One region of the Sphingobium sp. TomMM35A genome, then DNA from elsewhere that is predicted to be linked to it. Evidence: riboswitches for the same ligand, from Rfam matches in the RefSeq annotation. Region 1 holds a riboswitch; each other region holds the start of a gene.

What was found. A riboswitch is a leader RNA that binds a small molecule or an ion and turns the genes downstream of it on or off. The one in region 1 is predicted to bind cobalamin.
Region 2: linked by a shared signal. The riboswitch ahead of ACYU8T_RS13375 (DUF1636 domain-containing protein) and the one ahead of ACYU8T_RS00500 (TonB-dependent receptor plug domain-containing protein) in region 1 are both predicted to bind cobalamin.
Region 3: linked by a shared signal. The riboswitch ahead of ACYU8T_RS15055 (TonB-dependent receptor) and the one ahead of ACYU8T_RS00500 (TonB-dependent receptor plug domain-containing protein) in region 1 are both predicted to bind cobalamin.

The regions. Positions count from the first base shown of each region.
Region 1 is NZ_BSRC01000001.1:94,814-104,747, reverse strand. Features, by position in the region: gene ACYU8T_RS00505 (ABC transporter substrate-binding protein) at 31-870, shown strand; gene ACYU8T_RS00500 (TonB-dependent receptor plug domain-containing protein) at 907-2,775, opposite strand; cobalamin riboswitch at 2,942-3,204, opposite strand; gene mobA (molybdenum cofactor guanylyltransferase) at 3,232-3,765, shown strand; gene cobA (uroporphyrinogen-III C-methyltransferase) at 3,925-4,707, opposite strand; gene ACYU8T_RS00485 (molybdopterin-dependent oxidoreductase) at 4,694-7,306, opposite strand; gene nirD (nitrite reductase small subunit NirD) at 7,433-7,768, opposite strand; gene nirB (nitrite reductase large subunit NirB) at 7,774-9,934, opposite strand, start outside.
Region 2 is NZ_BSRC01000002.1:40,149-50,082, reverse strand. Features, by position in the region: gene ACYU8T_RS13390 (adenosylcobinamide-GDP ribazoletransferase) at 1-431, opposite strand, end outside; gene ACYU8T_RS13385 (histidine phosphatase family protein) at 428-970, opposite strand; gene cobT (nicotinate-nucleotide--dimethylbenzimidazole phosphoribosyltransferase) at 991-2,007, opposite strand; gene ACYU8T_RS13375 (DUF1636 domain-containing protein) at 2,004-2,411, opposite strand; cobalamin riboswitch at 2,570-2,759, opposite strand; gene ACYU8T_RS13370 (formate dehydrogenase accessory sulfurtransferase FdhD) at 2,807-3,589, opposite strand; cobalamin riboswitch at 3,677-3,921, shown strand; gene ACYU8T_RS13365 (HoxN/HupN/NixA family nickel/cobalt transporter) at 4,095-5,144, shown strand; gene cobW (cobalamin biosynthesis protein CobW) at 5,141-6,181, shown strand; gene cobN (cobaltochelatase subunit CobN) at 6,181-9,876, shown strand; gene cobO (cob(I)yrinic acid a,c-diamide adenosyltransferase) at 9,873-9,934, shown strand, end outside.
Region 3 is NZ_BSRC01000002.1:419,960-429,893, reverse strand. Features, by position in the region: gene ACYU8T_RS15075 (hypothetical protein) at 1-282, shown strand, start outside; gene ACYU8T_RS15080 (cytochrome c oxidase subunit 3) at 1-1, shown strand, start outside; gene ACYU8T_RS15070 (c-type cytochrome) at 279-707, shown strand; gene ACYU8T_RS15065 (cytochrome c oxidase assembly protein) at 680-1,423, opposite strand; gene ACYU8T_RS15060 (hypothetical protein) at 1,547-1,789, opposite strand; gene ACYU8T_RS15055 (TonB-dependent receptor) at 2,022-3,980, opposite strand; cobalamin riboswitch at 4,221-4,467, opposite strand; gene ACYU8T_RS15050 (hypothetical protein) at 4,679-4,858, opposite strand; gene ACYU8T_RS15045 (LysR family transcriptional regulator) at 5,037-5,930, opposite strand; gene ACYU8T_RS15040 (malate synthase G) at 6,042-8,138, shown strand; gene chrA (chromate efflux transporter) at 8,267-9,667, opposite strand; gene ACYU8T_RS15030 (chromate resistance protein ChrB domain-containing protein) at 9,664-9,934, opposite strand, start outside.

The DNA of each region.
Region 1 (9,934 bases):
GGAGCCCAGCACGTTGCAGAGGCAGGATTGATGCGCGGAAAGATCATCGCGGCGCTTTGTGCGCTCAGCCTCACCAGCGCCGCCCCTGCCCCGCCACGCCGCATCGTGTCGCTCAACACCTGCGCCGACCAATATGTGCTGGCGCTCGCCGATCCGGGTCAGATCGCGGCGTTGAGCCCCTATGGCCATGATCCCGAATTGTCGGCAGCGGTGGCGAAGGCGCGGCGCTTTCCGGTGCTGAAGCGCCCGGCCGAAGAGGTGCTGGCGTTGCGGCCCGACTTGGTGATTGGCTTTCCTGATGGCACAGGCGGCGTGGTCGGCGCGCCCGATGGGCGATGGCGCAAGCTGGGCCTCGCGAGCGCAACCAGCTTCGCCGCAATCCGCGATCAGGTTCGTCAGGTCGCGGCGGCGGTCGGCCAGCGCGCGCGCGGCGAAGCGTTGATCAGGGGCATGGAGCGCGATCTTGCCGCCCTGCCCCGGCGCAAGGGCGGCGGGGTCGCGGCCTATTATCAGCGACGCGGCTACATGACGGGCACGGGCACCCTGGTCGATGAACTGATCCGGCGCGCGGGCCTCGTCAATCTGGCGGAAAAGCTCGGCAAGCCCGCGCTGGCGCAAGTGCCGCTGGAACAGATGATCGCAGCCAAGCCCGACTATCTGATCGTGGAAGAAGGCAGCGAAAACATCGTCGATCAGGGGACGGAGATGCTGCACCATCCCGCGTTGAGATCCATCCCCCGCATCCGTGTGCCCCAGGCCTGGACGGTCTGCGGCGGCCCCGCCTATGTGCAGGCCGCGCGCAGCATCATTGCCCAGGCGGATGCTGCGGGCAAAGAGAGGGCGCAGCCAAAGGCCGCGCCCCGGCGATGAAGCGGGGCGGCCGCCCACCCCGTTCATCTTTCACCGTCAGAAGCGGACACGCACGCCGCCATAGGCCGATCGGCCATAGGTGCTGTAGCCATAGACGGTCGCATATTCTTCGTCCGTGACATTGTCGATGCGGCCGTAAATCTCCAGATGCTCGTTGATCGGCAGCGAGGCGCGGAGGTCCAGCCGGGCGTAGCCGTCGAGACGCTGGGTGTTGGCGGCATCGTTGAAGCTGTCGCCGACCATGGTCACCGTTGCGCCAGTCGACAGGCCGAACGACCAATCATAGTCTGCCGAGACGCTGACGGCATCCTTTGCGCGGCGGGGAAGGCGCTTGCCTTCGTTGAGCCCGCCTTCGGACCGGTCGACAGCGTCGATATAGCTGTAGGCCGCTATGACCGTCAGCGCATCGACGGGCTTCAGCGTCAAGGCTGCTTCCACGCCCTTTGCACGGGTGCGGGTGAGGTTGACATAGCGGCCGAAAGGAAGGGCGAAGCCGTCGAAATAAATCTGGTCGCGGGTGTCGCGGCGAAACGCGGTGACAGAGATCATCGCGCGGCCCTCATCCAGGCTCTGATCGAAGCCGATGTCATAGCTTTTCGACCGTTCGGGCTTGAGGTCGAGATTGCCATAGGTGGCGTCGTAGATCTGGTACAGCGAAGGTGCGCGAAAGCCTTCGCCATAGCTGGCGCGGATATTGGTGCGGCCTTCATTGGGCGTGTAGTTGGCGTTGGCGCCAAAGGTGGTGGCGCCCCCGAATTGGCTGTGATCGTCATGGCGTACGCCGCCGGTAACCGACAAGCCAACAAAAGGCTTTACGACCGCAAGCGCATAGACGCTGTCGATGTTTACCTCTGCTCCGCTGACGACCTTATCGCCTGTGAAGAAGTCGTAGAAGAACGAGTCATATTTGGGCCGCTCATGCTCGTAGCCAAAGACCAGTTTGGCTTGATCCACCGGCTGATAGACGCCTTCATATTCAAATCGCAGGTTGGTGCCTGAATAGCCATAGTCAGGCGCGGAACTGGGCGCGAAGAAATAGTCGCGGTCATTGCGGAACCAGGTCACCGCCGCACGCTGCGTCAACTTGCCGTCGAAAGAGGAAAGGTTGAGCCCCGCATAGCCGACATATTGGTCAAGCTTGCTGCTATCCCTTGATTCAGCCGGCGCGCCAAAGAAGATGTCGGTATCGAGGTCCGCATGGATGTAATAGCCACGCAGGTCGAGGCTGAGATTGTCGGTGAAGGCGAGCTTCAGCTTCGCGTGGGTCGCGATATTTTCATAACCGTCCTTCTCCGTACCGCCCTGTGCCGCGGAGATGCCATCGGTACGGAAATAGGCGACGCCCGCGCTGCCCGATGCGATGCCGGTGCTGCCCGATATGTCAGCCTTTGCATTCAGCGTGTCGGCATAGCCATAATCCACCGATGCGCTGCCGCCAACGCCTTCGCCCGGCTCGGCCGACATGATGTTGACCACGCCGCCGATCGCCTGGCTGCCGTAGACCACCGAATTGGAGCCGCGCAGCACTTCGATGCGGCGGATGTTGCCCGTGAGCAGATTGCCGAAGTCGTAGGCATCGCCAATGACGCTCGGGTCATTGATCTTCACGCCATCGAGCAGCACCAGCGTTTGCGTCGTTTCCGCGCCACGGATCGAAATGCCGGTGACGCCGCCCACGGCATCGGCGCGGTTGAAACGGACGCCGGGCGTGGTGATCAGCAGGTCCGCGACGCTGACATTCTGGCGCGTCTCGATCGTCTTTTCATCGATCACCGTCACGGCCTGCCCGACTTCATCGGTCGGCTGCTCGATGCCGAGCGCGGTGACGACGATTTCGTCTGCGTCTTCGGCAAGCGCTGGGGTGGCGGCGAGGAGCGCCAGCAGCGAGATTCCGGTCTTGAACATATTCTGTCTTCCCTGAGCGCCATGCGACATGAGGCCAGGGCGTCCGCGCGAGCGGCCGGTGCGCGAGGGAGGGAGACGCCAATCCCGTCACGCGCACCGATGCGGCCCTGCGCCGCTTCGTCGCTCAGACGGAAAACCGTGCCCGGGCCGATCCCTGGACCCAGGCAAGAGCGACCATGCGCCGGCAGGTTTCCTGGCTCGCGGGTCGTCGCGGCGATGCACGGGCCTTCCCGGACGCGTGTCCAGTGGCTGGTCCCCCTCGCCTTCCCCTTTTGAAGGCATGCGGGTTTCCGGGTGCATCGCGCTCACCGCTTACAGTTGCAGGGGCAGCTGCGGATTTGGACGGATGAGCCGTCCGCACCGCATTCCCTTTCCGGCGCGATCTTATCGTCAGCGGTTGCCCGCTCACGCCGCGCGCCATAGGGGAAAGCGAGGGTTCTGCCAAGGAGTGGATCGATGCGATTACTGGGCGCTGTGCTTGCCGGGGGACGATCAAGCCGGTTCGGGAGCGACAAGGCGCTGGCGCTGATGCCGGATGGGCGCATGCTGATTGAACATGCGGTAGCAGCAATCGCGCCGCATGTGGAGACGGTGGTGGTCTGCGGGCGGACGGTCGAGGGGATGACCAGCCTCTCCGACCGGCCCGCGCCTGATATGGGACCGCTGGGCGGGCTGAACGCGGCACTGCATCATGCGCGGGACGAAGGCTATGACGCGGTGCTGACGACCGGGTGTGACATGCCGCTCTATCCGGCGGCGCTGGTGGAGGCGCTGGCGGGAGAAGGCGCTGCGGTGTTGAAGGGGCAGCAACTTGCCGGTTTCTGGCCTGCGGGGCTTGCAGATGAACTGGACGCGCATCTGGCTGAGGAGAATAGCCGGTCGATATATGGCTGGCTGGAGCGGATCGGCGCGCGGATCGTGGAGCGGGCGGATATCGTCCTGCCGAATATTAATCGACCGCAGGATCTTGCCGGATTGCCAAAAAGCTAGCTGCGCCGTGCTCCTGCCTTTGCAGGAGCACGTTGCTTATCGTGCTGAGCGGGTTGCACCCTATCGCCGAGCTGAACTTGCCGAAGCCCCCTCCCTTCCTTCCAACTAAGTTCGGGGGCGTTCGGCAAGCTCAGGGCAAAGGTCGCGGAGAGCCGGTCTTCAAAGCTGAAGAGCGACGCTCGTGGCGGCCTCTACTGGCATGGTCGTGCCCGCCACCGCTTCACCAATCAGAAGCAGGGTCGGATCTTCGTCGCTGATCGTGGCCACCAGAAAGGCAAGCGCCGACAGCTTCCCCCGGATCAGGCGTTCGGTGGGCAGCGAGACATTGACCGCCACCATCACCGGCGTCTCGGGATCGCGTCCGGCGGCGATCAGCTGGCGGCTGATCTCTCCGGCGGCGGCGCGCCCCATATAGATGCCGAGCGTGCCCCCGGGACGGGCGAGCGTTTCCCAGTCGAGCTTGAGCGGCTCACCGGCTTTCAGATGCGCGGTCACCAGTGTCAGGCCGCGCGCCTTGCCGCGCAGGGTGAGCGAGGCGTTGCCGCTTGCCGCCGCCGCGCTGGCAGTGGTGATGCCGGGGCAGATGTGGGTGCGGATGCCGTCAGCGGCGAGATGATCCATCTCCTCGGCCGAGCGGCCAAAGACCGACGGGTCGCCGCCTTTCAGGCGCACGACGCGCTTGCCTGCCTTTGCGGCGGCGAGGAGGAGGTCGTTGATGCTTTCCTGATCCTTGCTGTGGCGGCCGGAGCGCTTGCCGACGCTGACGCGCTCGATGCCCTGCGGGATGAGGTCGAGGACGCCGGGGCCGACCAGTGCGTCATAAAAGACGATGTCGGCCGCCGCCATCAGCTTTTCGGCCTTGCGGGTCAGCAGGTCCGGGTCGCCGGGACCTGCGCCGACCAGCCAGACTTCACCGGGGGCGATAAGTTCATTCGGCTGCATGGAGCGTCTCCTGCGGGATTTGGGCGAGGATGTTGGCGAGCGCGGGGCGGCAGGACCCGCAGTTGGTGCCCGCGCCGATCGCCTTGCCGATGGCGGGCACGTCGACCAGGCTCTGGTCGCGAATTGCGGCGACGATCTGGTTGAGGCCGATGTCGAAGCAGACGCAGATGGTCGGGCCTTTGTCAGGCTGGCTGCCGGGGCCGCGCGCCGCGAGGACGGAAGCGCCCACCTCTTCGGCTTCAAGCTGGCCGATGAGCCAGTCGCGCGTGGGGAGCAGGCCGGTGCGGGTCACGAAGAGGACGCCTGCCAGCTTGCCATCCTTGATAATCGCGACGCGGCGGGTGCCACGCGACATATCGACGGCCTCGACCCGGTCGCCCCTGGGCAGGCAGGCTTCGAGCCGGGCGGGATCGCCATTGCCCGCGACCTCGTAAAGCGCGCCGCCCGGCACGGTGACCTTTGTCGCCCACAGGCAGGGAACCCTGGCGGGCTGCTCGCCGCGCAGGATCAGGAAGCCCTTCCACTCGGTCGCGACTTTCTCGATGCTGGCGGGCGTCAGCTTGAAGCCGGGCTGACCGGAATGGGGATCGACCAGCGGGCGGGGGAGCAGGCCGGTGCGGCCGCCGGTCGAGATTTGATCGGTCCAGTGGATCGGGGTGAAAATCTCGCCCCTGCGCTGGCCCTCGCTGAACGCCACGCGGAAGATGCTGTTGCCCTGCGCCGTGAAAACCCGGGCCAGGTCGCCATGGGCAATGCCCAGTTCCTGTGCGTCCTCGGCATGGATTTCGACAAGCGGCTCCTCCCGATGACGGGCGAGCTTCGCCGACAGGCCGGTGCGCGTCATCGTGTGCCACTGGTCGCGATAACGGCCGGTGTTGAGCGTCATCGGCCACTGTTGGAGCGGCTCCTGAAGGTCCATCTGCTTGGCGAGTACCAGCCGCGCCTTGCCATCGGGGGTGGAGAAGCGACCATCCGCGAAGGGCTTGTCGCCACCCCAGCGGAAGGGCTCCATCGCCTCATAGGCGTCGTTGCCGATGGTCGCCTGCGCGCGCAGGTTGAGCAGCCGTGCACCATCATTCTGATAGGCGGTCAGGCGGGCATGTTCGCGCCAGATGTCGGCGGGCCGATCATAGGCGAAGGCGTTGCGCCAGCCCATGCGACGGCCGACTTCCTTGATGATCCACCAGTCGGGCTTCGCCTCGCCGGGCAGCGCCATGAAGGGGCGCTGGCGGCTGATGGTGCGGTCCGAATTGGTGACGGTGCCGTCCTTCTCTCCCCAGCCAGCAGCGGGCAAGCGAACGTCGGCATAGACGCTGGTGTCGGTGTCGGCGATGATGTCCGAGACGACGAGGAAGGGCACGGTCTCCAGCGCCTCGCGGACCCGGCCTGCGTCGGGCAGCGAGACTGCGGGGTTGGTGGCCATCACCCAGAGCGCCTTGATCCGGCCTTCGTTGATGGCGCGGAACAGGTCGACGGCTTTCAGGCCCGGCTTGGTCGCCATGGTGGGCGCGGCCCAGAAGCGGCCGACGCGTTCCACATTCTCCGGCGCGAAGTCCATATGGGCCGCCAGCGTCGAGGCGAGGCCGCCGACTTCGCGGCCGCCCATGGCGTTGGGCTGGCCGGTGATGGAGAAGGGCGCAGCGCCGGGCTTGCCGATCCGGCCGGTAGCCAAGTGGACGTTGATGATCGCGTTGACCTGATCAGTACCGCGGATCGACTGGTTGATGCCCTGGCTGAACAAGGTGACGGTGCGCGCGGTGGCGGCGAACAGCTTGAAGAATTGCTCCAGCAGCGCGGGCGCGATGTCGCAGGTCTTTGCCGTGGTCCAGAGATCATGGCCGGTGCGGATATGCTCCCAGAAGCCTTCGGGCGCATTGAGATGGTCGGCGATGAACGCAGGGTCGGTGACGCCTTCCTGATCGCACCAGGCGAGCAGACCGCTCATCAGGGCAACGTCGGTGCCAGGCTTTACGGCCAGGTGCAGGTCCGCGCCTTCGCAGGTTTCGGTGCGGCGTGGGTCGATCACGACCAGCTTGGTCCCACGCTCCGCTCGCGCCGCCTGAATGCGCTGATAGACGATCGGGTGGCACCAGGCGGTGTTGGAGCCGACCAGCACGATCAGATCGGCTTCGTCCAGATCGTCGTAGCTGGCAGGCACGATGTCCTCGCCAAAGGCGCGGTTATGGCCCGCGACCGCGCTCGACATGCAAAGGCGGCTGTTGGTGTCGATATTCGCGGTGCCGATGAAGCCCTTCATCAGCTTGTTGGCGACATAATAATCTTCGGTCAGCAACTGGCCCGAGACGTAGAAGGCGACGCTGTCGGGGCCGAAGCGATCGACGGTGTCGCGAAATTTCTTCGCGACGAGGTCCAGCGACTTGTCCCAAGTGGCGCGCTTGTTGCCGATCATGGGGTGCAGCAGGCGGCCGGTTAGGCCCACCGTCTCGCCCAGATGCGTGCCCTTGGAGCAGAGCCGCCCGCCATTGGCAGGATGCGCCTCATCGCCCTTGATCGTGACCGATCGGGGTCCGGTCGGCGTGGCCGAAATGCCGCAACCGACGCCGCAATAGGCGCAGGTAGTGCGGATGGCCTGGTTCATGCTCTTACCTCTTCTTCCCGAGGAACAAGAATTGGGTGGAGGCGCTTGCCGCAAGGGATGGCCAACAAGACACCCCCACCCAGATCCCCGCCATTATGGCTGGGGACCGGAAGCTCGATGCCGCTTTCAGGCAGCCGCCTTCAGCGCCGTGGGCCGAGCGATCAGGATGCGACCGCCCTCCTCCTTCACGGCGATGGTCGGCGTGCAGCCCTCGTCATTGCCCTGCGCCTCGCCCGTTTTCAGGGCGATGTTCCAGTTGTGGAGCGGGCAGGCGACGCTGTGGCCATGGACGATGCCCTGGCTCAGCGGCCCCTTCTTGTGCGGGCATTCATTGACCAGCGCGAAGACCTTGTCATCGCTGGTGCGGAAGACGGCGATTTCCTTTTCGCCGCCAATCTGCACCGTGCGAGCGCCGCGCTGGGGAATGTCGGCCAGCGTTCCGATGTCGATCCAATCGGTCATGGGTGTCACTCCGCAGCGATGGCAATGGGTTCGAGGTGCTGGTGCAATTCGCTTTCTGCACCGGCGGCGCGCTGCGCCCAGGGATCTTCCTGGCTGAAGCTTTGCGAATAGAGGAAGCGTGCGCGCAGAGCCTCGCGGCCTGCGTCGTCCTCGACGATGCGCTGCTTCACATAGTCGACTCCGACGCGCTCGATCCAGGGCGCGGTGCGCTCCAGATAGCGTGCTTCCTCGCGGTAGAGCTGGGTGAAGGCGGCGCAGTAATCGAGCGCTTCCTGCTCGGTCGAAACCTTGCAGAGCAGATCGGTGGCGCGGACATGAATGCCGCCATTGCCGCCGACATGCAGTTCATAGCCCGAGTCCACGCAGACCACGCCGAAGTCCTTGATCGTCGCCTCCGCGCAGTTGCGGGGGCAACCGGATACGGCGATCTTGAACTTATGGGGCATCCACGACCCCCAGGTCATCCGCTCCGTCTTGACGCCAAGGCCGGTCGAATCCTGCGTGCCGAAGCGGCACCATTCCGAACCCACGCAGGTCTTCACCGTACGCAGCGACTTGCCGTAAGCGTGACCCGACACCATTCCAGCGGCATTGAGGTCGGCCCAGACGGCGGGCAGATCTTCCTTCTTGATGCCGAAGATATCCAGACGCTGGCCACCCGTGACCTTCACCATCGGCGCGTCATATTTCTCGACCACATCGGCGATCGCGCGCAGTTCCTTGGGGTTGGTCAGGCCACCCCACATGCGCGGGACGACCGAGTAGGTGCCGTCCTTCTGGATGTTGGCGTGCATACGTTCGTTGACGAAACGGCTCTGCTGGTCATCGACATATTCGCCCGGCAGCGCGCAGAGCAGATAGTAATTGAGCGCGGGGCGGCAGGAGGAACAACCATCCGGGGTGGACCAGTGCAGCTTCTGCATCACCTCGGGGATCGAGCGCATATTCTGCGCCACGATCTCGCGGCGGACATCGTCATGGCCGAAGCTGGTGCATTTGCACATCGTCTTGGGACCCGACTGGACGTCATCGCCCAGCACCACCGCCAGCAGGTTCTCGACGAGACCAGTGCACGAACCGCAGCTGGCCGAAGCCTTGCAGGTGGCGCGCACGGCATCCAGGCTGCATGCGCCCTTTTCGATGCAACCCACGACCTGGCCCTTGCTGACGCCGTTGCAGCCGCAAATCTCGGCATCGTCCGAGAGCGCCGCAACGGCCGCCTTAGGGTCCAGCGCGCCTCCTCCAGAGGCGAAGGCCTGACCGAAGATCAGCAGGTCGCGGATTTTGCCGACATCTTCCTCGCGCTTCAGCAGGTCGAAATACCAGCCGCCATCCGCCGTGTCGCCATAGAGGACCGCGCCAATGACCTTGTCATCCTTGACCACGACGCGCTTGTAGACGCCGCGTGATGCGTCGCGCAGCACGATGTCCTCGCAACCCTCACCGCCCGAGAAATCACCGGCGGAGAAGACGTCCAGACCGGCGACCTTGAGCTTGGTGGAGGTGACCGAACCCTTGTATCCCGTGTGCTGATCGGTCAGCCCATCAGCCAGGCTGCGGCACATGTCCCACAGCGGCGCGACAAGGCCATAGACATTGCCGTCATGCTCGACGCATTCGCCGACCGCCAGAACATCGGGGTCGCTGGTGACCATATGGTCATCGACCTTGATGCCGCGATTGACCTCCAGACCGGCTTCGCGCGCCAGAGCGGTCGAAGGGCGGATGCCCACCGCCATGACGACCAGGCTCGCCGGGATTTCGGTGCCGTCCTTCAGGCGGACGCCCTCGACCTTGCCGTCGCCATAGATGGATTCAGTGTTGGCGCCGGTCAGGATGGTTTGGCCCCGGCCTTCCAGCGCGATCTTGAGCAACCAGCCCGCCGCTTCGTCCAGCTGACGTTCCATCAGCGTGTCCATGAGGTGGATGACCGTCACCTTCATGCCGCGCAGGGTCAGGCCGTGTGCCGCTTCCAAACCGAGCAGGCCACCGCCGATCACCACTGCGTTGCCGCCCTTTCCGGCAGCTTCCAGCATCGTGTCGACATCCTTCATGTCGCGGAAGCTGATGACGCCGGGCAGGTCCTTACCCGGAACCGGGATGATGAACGGGTCGGAACCCGTCGCGATCAGCAGCTTGTCATAGCCAACAGTGCGACCCGACAGG
Region 2 (9,934 bases), on a different contig from region 1:
CGGGCTGCGAAGGGCACGGCGACAAGGGCTAGCGGCGGGACATGCTCCGCGCACAGGCGGAGCAGGACGAGCTTTGTGAGCAATTGCAGGGCGATCGAGACGACGCCGAAGCTGCCGATGTGCGGATCAGCAAGGACGGCGGACAGCTTTTCCCGGTCATGATGCGCTGCTCCGGCCCCGTCGGCTATGTCGCCCAGGCCATCGAGATGGAGCGCTCCCGTCATGGCGACCCAGGCAATGAGGCTGAGCAAGGCGGCGATCCAGGGATCGCTCTGCAAGCCCATTGTCATGGCGGCGGCGACCGTCAGGCCGACGATGATGCCTGTTGCGGGGAACCAGCGGATAGCGGCGACGAAGTCGTTTTCGTCCGCGCCTACGTTCGGGAGCGGCAGGCGGGTCATGAGTTGCAGGGCAAGGATGAGGCGGGTCATGTTACGAGGCCTGTGATCTGCGCGCCGGGATTGTCTCCGGGCCAGAAGCGCAGCGTGAGCACCGCCGAATAGGGGATATCGATCGCCCAGGCCTGCTGATAATTCAGGCCGCAAAGCACCGTCAGCGCAGCACGGATCGCTCCTGCGTGCGTGAGGATGAGGGTGGGCTCCCCTACGTCGCGCAGTGCCGCGCTAACACGGTGGCAGAGGTCGGACCAGCTTTCGCCGCCTGGCGGAGGATAGTCGTCGGGAGACGACCAGAAGCGGGCAGTGTCGCCGGCTGGAAGCGTGGCGGGGTCCATGCCCTCCCATTCGCCGAAGTTCAGTTCGCGCCAGCGCGGGTCGATCCGATGGGCGGCTTGACGATCGATGGCGATCAGCGTGGCGGGCGTGCTGGCGCGTGCCAGGCCGGAGCTGGTCAGACAGTCGAATGTGAGCGCGCGTGATCGATCGATGCACAGCTGCATGGCGGCTGGATCAGGCGGCATGTCCGTGTGACCGAGCATAAGTCCGGGCGTTTGTGGTGCTCCATGCCGCATCAGGTGGAGCGTCAACGGGCTCATAGCGCGCCCGCGACGGCGGCTTGCGCGAAGGTCGCCATATGCGCATGCGCCGCGAGGGCCGAGCGGATGAGCTGTGCCGCGACGGCCGCGCCGCTTCCCTCGCCCAAGCGCATGCCGAGGTGCAGCAGCGGGTTGAGGCCGAGCTTTTCGAGCAGCCGGGCATGGCCTGCTTCGGCTGAGCAGTGGGCAGCCAGGCAATGTTGAGTGATGGCGGGATTGTCGCGCGCGAGGGGAGCGATCGCGGCGCCGCAGATAAAGCCGTCGAGCAGCACCGGCACGCGCATCATCCGCGCGGCTAGGATCGCACCTGCCATGGCGGCGATCTCCCGACCGCCGAGGCGGCGAAGCGTTTCGAAGGCGTCGGTGCAATGGGATGCATGCAGGGCAAGCGCGACGCGGACGGCCTCCGTCTTGCGGGCGAGGGCTACTTCGTCGATGCCCGTTCCCCTCCCCGTCCAGTCCTGCGCCTCGCCGCCGAAGGCGTGAAGGCACAGCGCGGCGGCGGGGGTGGTGTTGGCGATGCCCATCTCTCCGGCGAAGAGCAGGTCGCAATCTTCAGGGACCACGGCAGCGCCTGCGTTCAGGGATTCGAGGCACTCGGCCTCCGTCATGGCCGGGGCCTCGCATATGTCGGCGGTGGGCTGTTCAAGGGAAAGCGGGACGATCACCAGATCGGCTCCGCAAGCGCCCGCAAGCGCATTGATCGCCGCGCCGCCAGATTGGAAGTTAGCGACCATCTGCGCAGTGACGGACGCTGGAAAGGCGCTGACGCCCCGTGCGGCAACGCCGTGATTGCCAGCGAAGATGGCGGCGCGGATACGGTCGGCGCGCGGATACTCGCGGCTCTGCCAGCCCGCCATGAAGAGGGCAATTTCCTCCAGGCGGCCTAGTGATCCGGCGGGCTTCGTCAAAGAAGCCTGCCGCGCCGCCGCAGCGTCGATCGCCGTCGCGTCGTTCCCAGGAAGTGTTGCGAGCGCGGCCTGAAAACCGTCGCGGTCTTCAAAGCGGATCATGTGCAGACAAAGCCCTCGGGCGGCGTCCGGACGATGAAGTGCCCCTTAACCCCCTGCGGCCATTCGGCGTAGCGCACGACGCCCTCTTCGCTGGCGGCATGGCGCAGGGCATAGTCGAGGATGGCGCGCGCGGCATCCGCGTCCGGGGTGAAGTCGCCCAGCACATAACCGACCTTGCCAGGGCCGCGCACATGGACGGTGCAATGCCGCTGGCAGGCGAAGAGGCAGGGCATGTCCTGCACGGCGATCGCTTCATAGGCAGGCTCCTGCGCCTGAAGCCCGCGCATGGCATCGACCAGCAGCGCACCGCCGCGGCGCCCTTCGCTGTCTTCCCGTTGGTCTGCGGACAGGCGGCAGGTCGAACAGACGACCACCGACGCGCTGTTTTCGACGGCACGCAGCATCAGCGGCACGCTTTTATAATCATCTGAACATGAAAGACCGGCATCATGGCCCTCCCTGCAAAATCGAACCGCAACGGCCCTGCCCGGCCAGTGGCGGGCAAGGCGATGGCTGTCGTCCGCGCGGGGAACCCCGTTCGTCCGGTACACCCTGTCCGGTCGAAGAACGACTGCGGCAGGCAGGTCTCCTGGCTCACGGGTCGATGCGCATCGGCCGCCTTCTCGGGAGATACTCCCCCAATGGCTGCGTGGCCGGTCCACTCACCGCTTACAGTTGCAGGGGCAGCGCGGGCATTGCACCCGACTTCCCTTTTGATCCCCAAGCGGGGAACCTGTCGCGGCGCTGCTGATAATGAGGCAGGACCAAGCCCGCAAGCGGTAGATGAAGCGGCGCCTCGTCAGCCGGGCGGCCCGCCCGCCGCCAGCATGGCGTCTGCCCGCGCCAGCACGATGATCGGCAACCCAGCGCTGGCGGCGCGTTCGGCAGCGAGGCGGGTGGGGGCGGATATGGTGACGAGCAACGGGCAATTAGCGAGCGCCGCCTTCTCCACCAGCTCATAGGAACAGCGCGAGGACAGTAGCGCAAAGCCGCCATCCCATGACAATTGCCGCCGCCGCATCGCCCCGATCAGCTTGTCGAACGCGTTGTGGCGGCCCACATCCTCATAAACGAGGCGGATTGCGCCATCTGCCCCCGCCAGGGCAGCGGCATGGACAGCACCGGTTTGCCGATTGAGCGGTTGATGCTCGGCAAGATCGCCCGACGCCCGGAAGATAGCTGCCCGGCCTGCGGTCGAGCGGGCTGTCACGGCGGGCAGGGGCCGCAGCGCCTGCTCCAGATTTTCGACGCCGCATAAGCCGCAGGAGGAATCGGAGACGCGGTGACGGACGCGGCCGAGCAGTCCCTCCACCCGCTCCGGCGGAAGCGTAGCGCGGGCGACGAGGCCCTGCTCCGTTACATGGACGTCAACGTCGAGCGGCGCGTCCGATGGCAGGACCAGCCGCTCGGCAAGCGCGAAGCCCTGAACCAGTTCGGCCACGTCCCCTGGCGTCGCCATCAGAACCGCATATCCAACGCCGTTAAACTCGATCGCGACGGGCATCTCTTCCGCCAGATCGCGCTCCACGGGCGATGCGTCGCCCTCTGGGCTAATGCGGGTGAAGGAGAAAGGAGACGGCATAGCGCCGGTCTAGGCGGGCGGGATGCGCCCTGCAATATCACGCAACCATGCAACTGCCGCTTTCCTTTGCCGGTCAAGCCATCTATGCACAGCCCCGATCGCGCCGGTGCCCGAACGGGCTTCAAAGGGAATGCGGTGCGGGCTGCCGGTCAGGCGCCCAAATCCGCGGCTGTCCCTGCAACTGTAAGCGGTGAGCGAGACGCATAGCGACTTTCCGTTACCGCCGGAGGGTCAGCCACTGGGCCGGACGCTAAATCATGCGAGGCCTGGGAAGGCCATGTGTCGAGCGATGACCCGCAAGCCAGGAGACCTGCCGGCGTCTGGTCGCTCTTGCTTTGGCCCAGGGGATGGCCGGGGCACGGTATTCCGTCTGAGCGACGCGTGCGGCGGGACCGCACCGGCATGCGTGCCGGGCGCTAAGATGCGTCCGTCCGGCGCGTCGTGCTGGCCGCATAGCGGAGGTCCCGTCCAGTCTCGCTGACGCAGACGGGAGCCAAGCCGTCCGATGGTTATGCAAGTTCCGGCGCTGCGCCGCCGCGCGACATGGATGTTCGCGCTGCTGATCGCCGCCAATATCGGCCTTTGGATATGCGCCCTGATGATCTTCTCGGGCGATACGATGATGCTGGGCACCGCCCTGCTCGCCTGGAGCCTGGGCCTGCGACATGCGGTGGACGCCGACCATATCGCCGCCATCGACAATGTGACGCGCAAACTGATGCAGGACGGGCAGCAGCCGCTGACCGTGGGCCTGTGGTTCGCCATCGGGCATAGCGCGATCGTGCTGATCGCGGCGGTCCTCATCGCCTTTGCCGCCAGTGCCCTCAGCCGCGTCGAGGCGGCGGGGGAGATCGGCGGCACGATCGCCACGATCATCTCCGCAAGCTTCCTCTTCGCTATTGCGGCGATGAACCTCATCATCCTGCGGTCTGTTCTGAAGACGTTCAATCATGTTCGCAACGGTGGAAGCTATGTCGATGAGGACATGGACATTCTGCTGGGCAATCGGGGCATGTTGTCGCGCCTGTTCCGGCCGCTGTTCCGCCTCGTCACGCGTAGCTGGCACATGGCGCCGCTCGGATTTCTCTTTGGTCTGGGATTCGACACGGCGACGGAGGTGGCCATCCTCGGCCTGTCGGCGGGTCAGGCGGCGAGCGGCCTTTCAATCGCAACGGTGCTTATATTTCCCCTGCTGTTTGCGGCGGGCATGGCGCTCATCGACACGGCGGACGGCGCGCTGATGATGGGCGCCTATCAATGGGCGTTCGTGAAGCCGATCCGCAAACTTTACTATAACATCACCATCACGCTGGTGTCGGCGCTGGTCGCCATCGTCATCGGCGGGATCGAGGCGGCGGCGCTGCTGGGCGACAAGCTGGGCCTGACCGGCGGCATCTGGTCGATCGCCGCCCGTCTGGGCGAGCATTTCAACAGCCTCGGCTTTTTCATCATAGGCCTGTTCGCCGCCTGCTGGCTGGTGAGCTGGATCATCTACCGCTGGAAGCGCTTCGACGAGATCGACGTGCTCATCCCCAACAAAGGACAGACATTATGAGCAAGGTTTCCGCCACGGTCATCACGGGCTTTCTGGGTGCCGGAAAGACGACGCTGATCCGCCACCTGATCGAAAATGCGGGCGGGCGTCGGCTCGCCCTCATCATCAACGAATTTGGCGATGTCGGCGTAGACGGATCGCTGGTGAAGGGCTGCGGCGATGAAGCCTGCCCGGACGAGGATATCATCGAGCTTGCCAATGGCTGCATCTGTTGCACCGTGGCGGACGATTTCCTGCCCACCATGCAGCGGCTGCTGGACCGGGACGTGCCGCCCGATCACATCATTATCGAAACCTCAGGGCTCGCACTGCCCAAGCCACTGGTGAAAGCGTTTCAGTGGCCCGATATCCGGACGCGGGCAACGGTGGACGGCGTCATTGCACTCATCGATGCGGATGCGCTGGCAGCCGGGCGCTTTGCCCATGATGAAGCCGCGCTGGCTGCGGCGCGGGCGGCCGACCCGACGCTGGACCATGACAGCCCCATCGAGGAGCTCTTCGAAGACCAGCTGGCCTGTGCCGACCTGGTGCTGCTGAACAAGACCGACCTGGTCGCGCCTGAAAAGCTGGCGGAGCTGGAGCATCAGCTGGGCGGGGAAGTGCGGCCGGGCGTCCGCCTCCTGCGCACCGCGCGCGGCGAGATCGACCCCGCCGTCCTGCTCGGCCTTGGTGCGGGCGTCGAGGACCAGATCGATGCGCGCCCGTCCCATCATGATGATGAGGAGGATCATGATCATGAGGATTTCGACAGCTTCGTCCTACAACTGGAGGAAATCAGCAATCCCGCGCCGCTGCTGGCGGCTTTGGAGAAGGTCATCACCGACCATGACATCCTGCGCGTGAAGGGCTTTATCGCCATCGCCGGGCGCCCCGCACGGCTGGTCATCCAGGCGGTGGGACCGCGCATCCAACATCATTTCGACCGGCAGTGGCAGGCGGACGAGGTGCGCGCGTCGCGGCTGGTGGTGATCGGTCAGGCCGGATTGGATCGCGCCGCCATCGAAGGCGCGCTTTCAGGACAGCTGGCAGACGCCTGATGCATTTGCTGACCGCCACGCCCGGCACCGTTTCGAACGGGGATGAAGCCATCGATCTTGGCCAGTCGCCGGGCGACATCGTACTGCTGACCGTGGCGGACAGCGACCTTGCCTGCTTTGCGAGCGCGGCGGCGATGCTGGGCGATGGCGCGCCTTCCATCCGGCTCGCCAACCTTCTGCAATTGAAGCATCCCTATTCGGTCGATCTTTATGTCGAAAAGGTGATTTCCCACGCAAAGTTTGTCTGCGTCGTGTTGCTGGGGGGCAAAAGCTACTGGCCCTATGGCATTGAGGAAATTGCCAATGTCGCGCGAGAAAAGGGCATAGCGTTTGCCGCGATCGCCGATGGCCGGGAGGATGATCCGGAACTGCGCCTCGCCTCCACCCTGCCGCCCGAAACATGCGATCTGCTGCGGGATTATTTGCGACAGGGAGGCATCGCCAATGCGATCGCCTTTCTGAAGACGGCTGCGGGGATCGCGGGACTGGATGCGGGCTATGCCGACCCGCCGGTTCCGGTCGCAGATGCGGGGCTGTATTTGCCGGGTGTCGAGCGTCCGGTACTGGATCAGGTGAAGGCGGGCTGGACGGATGGGCAGCCTGTAGTGCTGTTTCTATTCTACCGTGCGCTGCTGATCGCCGGGACGCTGGAGGCGGTGGACGCGATGATCGCCGGGCTGCGAGCGGCGGGGCTGAATGTGCTGGCGGTGCATGTGCGTGCGCTGCGCGAACCCTTTGCGCGGGATTTCCTTGAGCGGGTGATAGCGTCGGCGGGTCCTGACGTCATCCTGAACGCAACCGCATTTGCCGCATCCGCGCCGGGCGAACCGCGCACGCCCTCGATATTGGAGCAGGCGGAGTGCCCGGTCCTGCAGACGATGTTCGCCAGCGCCGAACAGGCTGCGTGGCAGGACAGCGCGCGGGGGTTGGGACCGCGCGATCTGGCAATGCATATCGCCTTGCCCGAGGTAGACGGGCGGATCTTTACGCGGGCGGTCGCTTTCAAGGCGGCGGCGCGATTCGACGCGCGCACCGAATGCAGCATCATCGTGCCGCAGGTCCTGGCGGACAGAGTGAGCTTCGTCGCGCAACTTGCTGGAAATTGGGCGAGGTTGCGGCGTACTCCTTCGGGTGAGCGGCGCGTGGCGCTGGTGCTCGCCAATTACCCGAACCGGGACGGCCGGATCGGCAATGGCGTCGGACTCGACACGCCCGAAAGCGCGGCGGCGATCCTGCGGGCGCTGGGAGAGGCTGGCTATGCAATCGGCGGTGCGCCCGCCGAGGGCGCGGCGCTGATGCAGCTGATGACGGGTAGCGAGACAAAATGCGCGCTGGCCCTCGCGGATTATCGTGCGGCGTTCGCAGGCCTGCCTGGAGGCATTCGCCAGCTGGTGACGGACCGGTGGGGAGAGCCGGAGGATGATCCATTCTGCAAGGATGGCGCGTTTCGCCTGCGGGTGCATCGCTTCGGCCATGTCGCGGTCGCCGTGCAACCCTCACGCGGCTATGATGTCGATCCCAAGAGCAGCTATCATGATCCAGCGCTGCCGCCGCCGCATGCCTATCTCGCCTTCCACATCTGGTTGGCTCACGAATTTGGCGTCCACGCGGTGGTGCATGTGGGCAAGCATGGCAATCTGGAATGGCTGCCTGGCAAGGCGATCGCGCTTTCGGAAAACTGCTTCCCCGAAATCTGCGCCGGACCGATCCCGCAAATCTATCCCTTCATCGTCAATGATCCGGGCGAAGGCACGCAGGCGAAGCGCCGGATCGGCGCATGCATCATCGACCATCTGACGCCGCCACTGACACGGGCAGAGACCTATGGGCCGCTCAAGGAATTGGAGGCGCTGGTCGACGAATATTATCTGGCGGCTGGTATGGACCCGCGCCGGCTGGAGACGCTGCGGCGGGACATATTGGCGCTGGCTGCGGCGCAGGGGCTGGACAAGGATGCAGGGGCTCAGGGCAGCGGTGATGATGCACTGGCGGCGATCGACAATTATCTGTGTGAGTTAAAAGAAATGCAGATCCGCGATGGTCTGCATGTCTTCACCCGATCGCCGGAGCGGGCATTGCGCCGCGACTTGCTGATCGCCTTGGCTCGCTGCCCCAGGGGATTGGACGGAGGGCAGCAATCGCTGCTGCGGGCGTTGGCTGATGATCTGGCGCTTGGGTTCGATCCGATCGACTGCGGCATGGGCAGGCCGTGGACGGGGCCGAGACCGCAGATTCTGGCGGATACGACACCTGACGTCTGGCGCAGCACCGGCGATACGGTCGAGCGACTCGAGCTCTATGCCATGCAGCTTCTCGATACGGGAGAAGCCAGTCCCGGGCCTGCAAGTGCGCAGGTTCTGGACACGATCCGCAATGACCTCGCGCCCCGCGTGGACGCTTGCGGAGGGGCGGAGAAGACGGCACTGCTTCAGGCGCTCGACGGAAGGTTCGTGGCGCCCGGTCCCTCCGGGGCACCGACACGGGGACGGCCCGATGTACTGCCGACCGGACGGAATTTCTATTCGGTCGATACGCGCGCGGTGCCGACCGTCGCGGCGTGGAACCTGGGCCAGAAATCGGCAGAGCTGGTCGTGCAGGACTATCTCCAGCGAGAAGGCGGATATCCGCGCTCCATCGCCCTGTCCGCCTGGGGCACGGCGAACATGCGTACCGGCGGTGACGACATCGCGCAGGCGCTCGCATTGATGGGCGTGCGGCCGCGGTGGGATTGGGGATCGGGGCGCGTGGTCGGGTTTGAGGTGATGACGATCGCCGAACTCAACCGGCCCCGCGTGGACGTGACGTTGCGCGTGTCCGGCTTTTTCCGCGACGCCTTTCCCGAACAGATCGACCTGGTCGACAGCGCCGCCCGCGCCGTCATGGCGCTGGACGAGCCGGAAGAGGATAATCCCGCCGCCGCGCGTCACCGGGCGGAAGCAGCGGCGCTCATGGCCGAGGGTGCGGCTGAAAAGGCAGCGCTGCGCCGCGCTGGGACGCGTGTCTTCGGATCGAAACCGGGCGCCTATGGCGCGGGATTGCAGGCCATGATCGACGAGCGGCTGTGGCATGATCGTTCGGACCTGGCGAACATCTATCTCGATTGGGGAAGCCACGCCTATGGCGGCGGCGTCGAGGGCGATGCGGAACGCGACCTGTTCGCCCGGCGGCTGGGCGAGGCTGATGCTCTCATCCAGAATCAGGATAATCGCGAGCATGACCTGCTCGACAGCGATGATTATTATCAGTTCGAAGGCGGGATCGCAGCGGCGGTCGAGCATCTGTCGGGCCGCCAGCCGCTCAGCTATCATAATGACCATAGCAGGCCCGAACGGCCGGTCATCCGGACGCTGGAGGACGAGATCGGCCGGGTGGTGCGGGCGCGCGTCACCAATCCCAAATGGATCGCGGGCATGATGCGCCATGGCTACAAGGGCGCGTTCGAAATTGCTGCCTCCGTCGATTATCTCTTCGCCTTCGCCGCGACGACGCATGGCGTCAAAGACCATCATTTCGACGCCGTCCACGCCGCCTTCATCGAGGACGAAGCCGTGCGCGCCTTCATGGCCGAAGCCAACCCCGCCGCGCTGCGCGAAGCCGCGGCACGCCTCCACGAAGCGCTGGACCGGGGGCTGTGGCGCCCCCGTTCGAACAGCGCCGCCATGATCCTTGCCCAACTGAAGGAAGATCGCCCATGATCGAACGCACGCCGGAACAGCATGCCGAAAAGATGAAGAAGAAGCAGGCCGCCCATGA
Region 3 (9,934 bases), on a different contig from region 1:
AGCAGGAACGCGCGCTACGCCATCCTTTTCGCCGGGCCTCCGCTGCTCTGGTTCGCGAGCCAGCAGGGGATCAGCTTTTTCCTGCATGCCTGGTGCCGAGCGGGCACATATTGGCCGGGCGCTGGGATTGCGCTGTTTTTGCTGATCGCTGGCGCTGCTTCCTGGGGGCTGGTGAGGCTGGCGCCGGGGAAATGGGGTGCGTTGTTGTGGGTCGGGATATTCTTTCTGGCGTTGATGTTCCAGGCTCTGGCTCTGCTGATCCTGGAGGGGTGCCGGGCATGAGGCGCGTTCCTGGCAGCTTGTGGCTTGTAGCGGTGTTGGCTGGCTTTGGCGCCGTGGGAGCGATTGGCAGCTTCGCCGTGCAACAGCGGCAGGAGATGAGCAGGCAGGAAGAGCATGCGCAGGCGCTGACGGGCGGCGTTGTGGAACGGGGCGAGCGGGCGATCGTGGCGAGGCAATGTAGCGCCTGTCATGAGATACCTGGCATAGCGGCATCGCGTGGGGCGGTGGGCCCCTCCCTGGCTGGTTTCGCCGCGCGCAAAACCGTGGCGGGGATGCTGCGGAACGATCCGGACGCGCTGGTGCGGTGGATCCGCTATCCGCAATCGGTGGTGCCGGGCAACGCCATGCCGAACATGGGCATAGGGGAGAAGGAAGCGCGCGACATCGCCGCTTATCTCTATACCCTTTCGCCCAGGGAAACATAGGCTGGCCCGTCATCCTGCTGTTCGGCAAGCATGTGCCAGGCGTAGAAGAGGGCGGCGGCGAGATAGAGCGTGCCGCCGGGAATCCACATGAGGATGCCTGCAAGCTGCTGGTCGTCCAGCGGGCTCATGCCCCAGGGCTGGGTTGTCAGCCAGTGCGGGCGGTAGAGGGCGCTTTGGGCAAAGGCGAGCAACGCGCCGAGCAAGCTCATCTGCATCATGGTTGCGAACAGGGCGATGATCCGGCCGGGGAGTTCCGAGCGAGCGAGAGCGTGCCAGAAGCCGGTGGCGGAGAGAAGGATGCTGAGTTGCATCAGCCAGAAGGCGGCGGAATTGGACAGCGCCAGATCATATGCTGGCGGAGCGTGCCAGAACCAGAGGACCAGCGCCTGAAGAACCGTCCAGCTGGCGAGCGATCCGCGTTTGGGGAGCATGGCTGCCGCGCGGGCGAGCAGGGGGGCGGCTATCAGGATCAAGACGAGATGGTGGACTGACCGGGCGGAGAAGAGAGCCGAGCCGATCGCGCAGAAAGGGGAAATGTAGAGGATCGCCCAGATGCCGGTGAAGGCGATCGCGGGTTTTCGGGAAGGGGGAGGAAGGCGCAGGGAGAGAAAGAGTGTGGCGGCGATGGCCAGCAGCAATAGCGGGTCCCAGTTCCACCGGGTCCAGAACTCCGCGGGCAGGGGAGCGGTGCCGCAATAGGGGGTGGGATTTTCCAACCGGGACGATCCTCTGTTTCCATCACCAAGTCGTGAGGGGGAGGATCGTTCCCATGAAGGAAATGGTGAATTGAAAGGGTTTTTGGAGATTTGGGGCCGAAAATTAACCTGAAGGTCAAAAATTCAGGCGGCGCTGTTGGCTGCGTGGATGCCAAAGGCCATGCGGGCGGCGTTGAGCGTATATTCATATTCTTCGCTGCCCGGCACGAGATCATGCCAGTTCTTGTGCGATATTGCAGCGAAACTGTCCTGCCAAATCTTGCAGGCTACCAGTTGTATTTCGGTTTCCTTGGGCGCGCGCTGCGCTTCCAGGCAGTCGCGCAAGATGGCGTGAAAAACGGCGCCCCGCAAAGGTGGGTGGGTCATGGACATCCTCTCCTGGCAACTGATTCTTTGTCCAGATTGCCGTAAGGGAAAGTTGCACAGCGGCGAAAGCGCGTCAACCATAGCCCAAAATTTCCATGCTGAACTCCAAGACTTTTAACCTGTTTAAATAAAGAATGTCTGGCTTTTACTTTACGAACACTTCCGTCCCATAAGTAAGTCGTTGATCGCGAAGGCCGGTCTCCTGCCAACGACCAGCCTTCGCCTTCAACTGTCAGAAGAGGAACTTGACGCCGCCGCGCACCGTTCGCGGTTCGACGACGCGGCTCAGCCGTCCTTCGACCGGCTCCGCATCGGCGGCGGGGATGTAGGATTCGTAATAATAGGCGATGTCCTTGTCCCGGCTGCCCAGGATATTGAGCAGTTCGGCATAGATCTGCACCCGCTTCCCCTTCCAGGCGGCGCGGGCATTGACGACAGTGCTGCCGGGATCGCGCACGCTATTATCCTCGATCAGGGGAGAGGGCCCGAGATGGCGGACGCGGATGCTGGCTTCCCATGGATCGAGGACGATAGCCGCCCCGGCGGACGCTGCGTTCCTGAAGGCGTTGGGGATATGATCGCCATTGGTGTAGCGGCTGTGGCTGGCGGTGTAATTGCCGTCGAAGGCAAGCCAGGGGAGTGGCCGCCAGAAGGCGACAAGCTCATAGCCATGGCGGCGGCTGGCTCCGCTGGGTTCGACCGCGTTGGAATCGCCGACGAAGCGCAACTCGCTGCCGACGTTCAGCCACCAATAGGTTGCGGTGAAGGTGAAGCCGGGAAGCTGAAGGCGGCCGCCCAGTTCCTTGCCGGTGCCGCGCACGAGCATGGGAACAGGCGTGTCCACATTGACCGCGCCGCGCGCATCGTTGGAATGGAAGCCCCGGCCCCAATTGGCATAGAGTTCGACCTGCGGGGTAATTGCCCATGCGGCCGACGCCTTGGGAGAGACGAGCGTGTCCGAGCCGCTGCCTTCACCCAACGCGGCGGCGACGGCGTCCCGGCTGCGGACATCATAATGATAATAGTCGCCGCGCACCCCGCCGGTGATGCGCAGGCCGGGAAGGGGCGTGACGGTCGCTTCGCCATAAAGCGCGGCCGAGCCTTGGTTGACGCGATAGCGCCCAAGCGAGGAGAGGAAAGCGCGCCCTGCGGTTCGGTTGACGCCGACATTGCCGATCGCGTCATAACGGTTTTCCGTGCCGAGCTTCAGTTGCAGCGCTGGATCGGCATCCCAGCGCTTTTCGCCCGTGAGGCCGAGAACCCAGCGGCGGTCGAATTGCTGTATCTGCGCGCTGGTGCCGTCGGGGTCGGTGTAAGTGGGGTTCGAGAACATCGTCCAGTCGTAGAACTGGGCATAAAGATTGGCGCGCCATGTCGGCTGAATGGTGGCGAGATTGCCGATAATGCGGGTGGTTTCACCGCGCGCGGACGGATCGGGCGAACAGAAGACATCGGGGCAGAGCGGCGTGCCTACGATGCGCTCGGGAATTTGCTCGGTCGGGCGCCATGTCGCGCGATAGGCGTGAAGCGTGGCGTCGATCTTCCCGGCCCCTGTGGGGAGCGTATATTTGGCGAAGCCCGCATAATGGCGCAGATGTTCAGGCTCCTGCCATGGCCCGTCATAGGCCTTGGCCTGCGCGACCAGGGTGAGATGGCCCGCGCCCGCCTTTACGGTCCCGCCCGACGCCAGCCTGCGCCAGCCGAAGGAGCCGCCCTCCGCCGCGACCCATGGCCGGTCATAGCCGTCGATCGTGGTCATATAGGCCGCGCCCGCAAGCGCGAAGTCGCCGCCATCGGCGCGATAGGGACCTTTGCGAAAATCCTCACGCGCGATGATTTCCGGGATGAGCCCGTTGAGGTCGAGATAGCCCTGGCCGTGGCCATGGCTGCGGAAGTTCATCTGAACCCCGTCGATATAGGTGGTGAAGTCCGACCCATGGTCGAGGTTGAAACCGCGCAGGAAATATTGATTGGCCTTGCCGCTGCCCGAATGCTGGGCCGCGACCATGCCCGGCACGGCTTCGAGCAGTTCGGCGACGCGCAGCAGCGGGCGGACGAGAAGGTCAGCGCCGCCGACGCTGCCTTCGCTCGCCGCATGGGCGGTGCCGATCTTGTCCTCGCCCCGGCCGAAGACGATGATGGCGCTGGCGTCTTCGCCCGCGTCGGCCGCTTCGGCGGCAAAGGCTGGCAGGGGGAGGAGAGTGGCGGTCAGCGCCCAGGCGGCGCGGTGGAAATGATCGGGAAGTTTCACATCATGCACTCCGGGCGTCTGGCGACATCCGGCAAGAGACCTGTCGTCAGGCGACGACCGGCGCACGCCGACGGCCGGACGCCCCCAAGGCGGCCGCCAGCGTCACCGAAGCGGCCTCTTGCCGCTCATTCGTCGCTCAGACGGAGTTCACCGTGCCGCGGCCATCCCCTGGACCAAGGCAAGAGCGACCAGACGCTGGCAGGTATCCTGGCTCGCGGGTCATCGCTTGATGCACGGCCTTCCCAGGCCTCGCAGGATTTAGCGTCCGGCCCAGTGACTTGCCCCAACCTGCCTGTGAGGTGGGGCGATGTGCATCGCGCTCGCCGCTTACAGTTGCAGGGACAGCCCTGGCTTGGGGAGGCGGATGCCTTCCTTACCATGTTCCCTTTTAAGCCTCTTTCGAGGCACCGGCGCGATCATGCCCGGGGGTTGCCCGGGTGAGGGGGCGATAGCGGAGGTGGGGGTGTGGGGCAAGGGGGGGTGGTGGGGATTGCTCCCTCTCCCCTTTAGGGGAGAGGGGTGGGGAGAGGGGGGCGGCGCTGGTTGCTTTACAGTCCCCTCTCCCGCCTTCGCTTCGCTCGGCACCCTCTCCCCTGAAGGGGAGAGGGGAATGGTGGTGCTGGGCCTTCGCGCCAAGATCAGTTCAGGGTCGTGCCTCGTTCTCGCTGGAGGCGGAGGGCCATGGCCTGGTAGCGGACGGCGCGTTCATTGTGGAGGGCGATGGTTGCCTGGTCGGCGCCGCGTAGGCGGGCTTCCCTGGCTTGCCGCGCTTCCTGGGCGGCGCAGGCGGAAAAATGTGACGCGTCATTGGGGCGCATGGCCCATATCCTCTCTCAAGTTTCTTATGGCTCGAACGATAACATCGGCCTTTCCCGCTGCCATTACGCAGGTTAACGCCGGAAAGCTTCTATTTTTTGACAGGAGCCTGGCGAATTTTCGCATAATGGAATTTTGGCTTTTCAGCGGGTTGAGCGGGAGCCCGCCTGCCTTTTTCTATCAACCGCCCCTGTTCCACGGCGCGGCGCGGAAGCTTTCGCGCAAGAATGCGATGAAGGTGTCCACGGCGGCAGGGCGGCCCGCCGCGCGGGGGTGGACGGCGTGGACGGCGAGGTCGGCGGGGCCTTCCCAAGGTTCAAGGACGCGGACGAGGCGTCCGTCCGCGATCAGATCGCCCACGTCCCAGAGCGAGCGCAGGGCGATGCCGACGCCGGTCAGGGCGAGTTCGCGCACGATTTCGCTGCTGTTGGTGCGGACATGGCTTTGGCCGTCGATCAGCTTGCGCGCGCGCCCGTTGACCAATCGCCATGGCAATTGTCCTTCGGCGGCGAGCAGACGGTGGCGGGAGAGGTCAGCTATCCCTTCCGGCGTGCCGTGGGCGGCGAGATAGGCGGGGTTCGCGCAGAGGATGCGGCGGTTGGCGGCGAGATGATGCCCCTCCAGATGGGCGGGAATGTCGCTGGTGATGCGGATCGCAAGGTCGATCCGTTCAGCGAGCAGGTCTTCATAGGCGTCGGACAGGTTGAGTTGGAGGTCGACGCGCGGATGCTGTTCCAGGAATCGGCCGACATGGGGGGCGACATGGAGGCGGCCGAAGGAGGTGGGGGCGGAGATGCGCAGCGGGCCTGACGCGGTGCGGTGGCGATTGGTGACGCGCTCTTCCGCGTGGGCAATGGCGTCGAGGATGGCGACGAGATCGCGGTGAAGGCTGGCGCCCTCTTCCGTCAGGGCGAGGCGGCGCGTGGTGCGATGGATGAGGCGGACGCCGAGGCGGGCTTCGAGGCGAGAGAGGCGTTTCGACATCATCGCGGGCGAGATGTTGAGCATGCGGCCAGCGGCTGAGAGGCTGCCTGCTTCCACCGCGCGGGCGAAGAGAAGATAGTCGGGGTCCATCGATGATCTTTTCCTGTGAGGAACAGATGCTTTGAACCTTTATCATCTAGTGCGAGGATGGCGGCGGGTCTATAGATTTTGGCCATAGTTTTTCGTGATGGAGAGTTGCCGATGGACGGTATGATCGAGAAATCGGGCCTGATGGTGGCCGCCGAACTGGCGCGCTTTATCGATGAGGATGTGCTGCCGGGGACGGGGATCGTGGCGGATGCGTTCTGGCGAGGCGCTGCTGCGATCTTCGCGCGGTTCGCGCCGCGCAATGCGGCTTTGCTGGAGAAGCGTGATGCTCTTCAGGCGCAGATCGATGCCTGGCACGGGGAGCATGCGGGGCGGCCTTTCGATGCGGAGGCCTATCGGGCTTTCCTGACGGAGATCGGCTATCTGGTGCCGGAGCCTGCGCCCTTTTCCATCGGGTCGGGCCGGGTGGATGCGGAGCTTGCGAGCTTGGCGGGGCCGCAGTTGGTGGTGCCGATCCTGAATGCGCGGTTCCTGTTGAACGCGGCCAATGCGCGGTGGGGAAGCCTGTATGATGCGCTTTATGGGACGGACGCGATCCCGGGCGTGGCGGCGGGCAAGGGCCATGATCCGGCGCGGGGCGCGCAGGTGATTGCCTGGGCCAAGGCGTTTCTGGACCGGGCGGTTCCGCTGACGGAGGGAAGCTGGGCGGAGTGGACCGGGGGCGAGCCGGTGTTGCGGGATGCTTCGCAACTCGCAGGACGGGCAGGGGATAATATCCTGCTGCGCAATCATGGGCTGCATATCGAACTGGTGATCGATGCGGGGCATCCGATCGGGCGGGATGACCCGGCGCATTTGGCCGATGTCGTGCTGGAGTCGGCTTTGTCGACCATCTGCGACCTGGAGGATTCGGTCGCGGCGGTGGATGCGGGGGACAAGGTGGCGGCCTATGCCAACTGGCTGGGGCTGATGAAGGGCGACCTGGAGGAGAGCTTCGAGAAGAATGGCGCGATGATGACGCGGCGGCTGAATGGCGACCGGTCCTATGTTGCGCCTGATGGAAGTGGGTTCACGCTGCCGGGGCGGTCATTGCTGTTCGTGCGCAATGTCGGGCATTTGATGACGACGCCTGCGGTTCGCTTGGCGGATGGGACGGAGGCTCCGGAAGGGATTTTGGATGGGATCGTCACCAGCCTGATCGCCTTGCACGACATTCGGCGCGGCGGGCGCTTCGTCAACAGCCGGGCGGGCAGCATCTATATCGTGAAGCCCAAGATGCATGGGCCGGAGGAGGTCGCCTTCACCAATGATCTGTTCGATGCGATCGAGGATTTGCTGGGGCTGGAGCGGCATCAGCTGAAAGTCGGGGTGATGGATGAGGAGCGGCGGACTTCGGCCAACCTTGCCGCCTGCATCCATGCGGTGCGGGACCGGATCGTCTTCATCAATACTGGCTTCCTGGATCGCACGGGCGACGAGATCCATACGTCGATGCGGGCGGGGCCTATGATCCGCAAGGGCGACATGAAGGGCGCGGCGTGGATCCAGGCCTATGAGGATCGCAATGTGCAGATCGGACTGGCTTGCGGGCTGTCGGGCCGGGCGCAGATCGGCAAGGGCATGTGGGCGGCTCCGGATCGGATGGCGGACATGCTGGACCAGAAGGTCGGGCATCCGATGACGGGGGCGAATACGGCTTGGGTGCCTTCGCCGACTGCCGCGACCTTGCACGCTACGCATTATCACGCCGTCGATGTTTTTGCCCGGCAGGAGGAGCGGAAGGCGGAGGCGGTGGCTTCGCTCGATGCGCTGCTGACGATACCGCTGGCGGCGGGGGTGAACTGGTCGGCGCAGGATGTTCGGGACGAGCTGGACAATAATGCGCAGGGGATACTGGGCTATGTCGTGCGCTGGGTGGATCAGGGCGTAGGGTGCTCGAAGGTGCCGGATATCCATGACGTGGGGCTGATGGAGGATCGGGCGACGTTGCGGATTTCTTCGCAGCATATCGCCAATTGGCTGCTGCATGGCGTGTGTTCGGCCGAGGAGGTGGACGCGGCGCTGCGGCGGATGGCGGTCAAGGTGGATGCGCAGAATGCGGGCGACCCGCTCTACCAGCCGATGAGCGGGCGGGAGGAGGAGAGCATCGCCTTCCAGGCGGCGCGGGCGCTGGTGTTTGAGGGGGTGGCGCAGCCTAATGGTTATACCGAACCGCTGCTGCATGCCTATCGGGTGAGGGTGAAGGGGTAGGATGTTCGTTCTACTTCGCCGTCATGCTGAACTTGTTTCAGCATCCATTTCTCCCCACGAGCGGAAGGCGTGTAGAGGCACAATGGATCCTGAAACGAGTTCAGGATGACGGTTTTGGCTAGGGTCGCTTACCCCAACAGGACATAGGCGGCGCCAGCTGCGGCTGAGCAGAGGAGGACGGGGAGGACTCCGGCCTTGAAGCGCAGGACGGCGATCAGGGCTGCCGTTGAAAGCGCCACGGCTGGAAGGTTGATCGAGGCGAGGACGGGCACGTCGAGCGATCCGGTGGGCGTCGGCACGGCGTGGACCTTGGCGAAGAGGGTGTGGATCGCGAACCAGAGGGCGAGGTTCAGGATCACGCCCACTACCGCCGCGGTGATCGCGGTCAGGGCCGAGGATAGCGCGCGGTTGCCGCGCAGGCGTTCGATGAAGGGCGCGCCTGCGAAGATCCAGAGGAAGCAAGGGACGAAGGTCACCCAGGTGGTGAGGATCGCGCCGAGCGTGGCGGCGACGAGCGGCGGCAGCATCCCGGCGTCGCGGAAAGCGGCGAGGAAGCCGACGAATTGCGTCACCATGATCAGCGGGCCGGGCGTTGTTTCCGCCATGCCGAGGCCGTCGAGCATCTCGCCGGGGCGGAGCCAGCCAAAGGTGCCGACCGCTTCCTGCGCGACATAGGCGAGGACTGCGTAGGCGCCGCCGAAGGTGACGACCGCCATCTGGCTGAAGAAGCTGGCGATGCGGGCGAAGACATCGTCGGGGCCGAGCGCGAGGAAGAGGGCGAGGACGGGGGCGAGCCAGAGCACCAGGAGCACCGTCGAGATCTGGAGCGACCAGCGCAGGTTCGGGCGGGCATGATCGGGAAGGGCTTCGCCGAGCGCTGTGTCGCGATCGTGGATGACGTTGCCGGACGCGGGACCATGGCCGCCGCCGCCCTTGAACTGGGCGATACCGCTGCGGCTGCCGAGATAGCCGATGAGGCCCGCGGCAAGGACGATCAGCGGGAAAGGTGCATCGAGGAAGAAGATGGCGACGAAGGCGGCGGCGGCGATGCCGCGCATGACGTTGTTCTTGAGCGCGCGGGAGCCGACGCGGACGACGGCTTGCACCACGACGGCGAGGACGGCGGCCTTCAGGCCGAAGAAGAGCCCTTCGACGAGCGGGACTTTGCCGAGAAGGACATAGATATAGCTCAGGCCCAGGATGGCGAGGAAGCCGGGGAGAACGAAGAGGATGCCTGCGATCAGGCCGCCTTTCGTCCTGTGGAGCAGCCAGCCGATGTAGATGGCGAGCTGCTGCGCCTCCGGGCCGGGGAGCAGCATGCAATAATTGAGGGCGTGGAGGAAACGCTCCTCCCCGATCCACTTTTTTTCCTCGACAAGGATGCGGTGCATCACCGCGATCTGGCCTGCGGGACCGCCGAAGCTCAAGGCCGCGATCTTTGCCCATATGCGGGTGGCTTCGCCAAGCGGGATGCCGTGATCGGGCAAGGGCGTGGCGGCGGCGGAGAGGGTCGAGGCGTTGCTGCTCATCGATCGGTCTTTCGATTGCTGAAAAAGGCGTGGAACTGGTTGAGGGCGTCGCTGGCGAGGGCGATGCGCTGAAGATCATCGTCGGTGGAGGCGCAGACGCCCGAAAGCATCGCGCCGAGACCAGCGGTTTCGGGACGCGCGAACTTGCCGTCGGCTATGTCGAGTTCGTGGATAATCTCGCCGATGGCTTGCAGGGCGGGTTCGTCGGTCAGGTTCGCGCGCAGCAGCAGGGTTTCGAAGCTGCACCGGTCGGCTTCATGGGTGAAT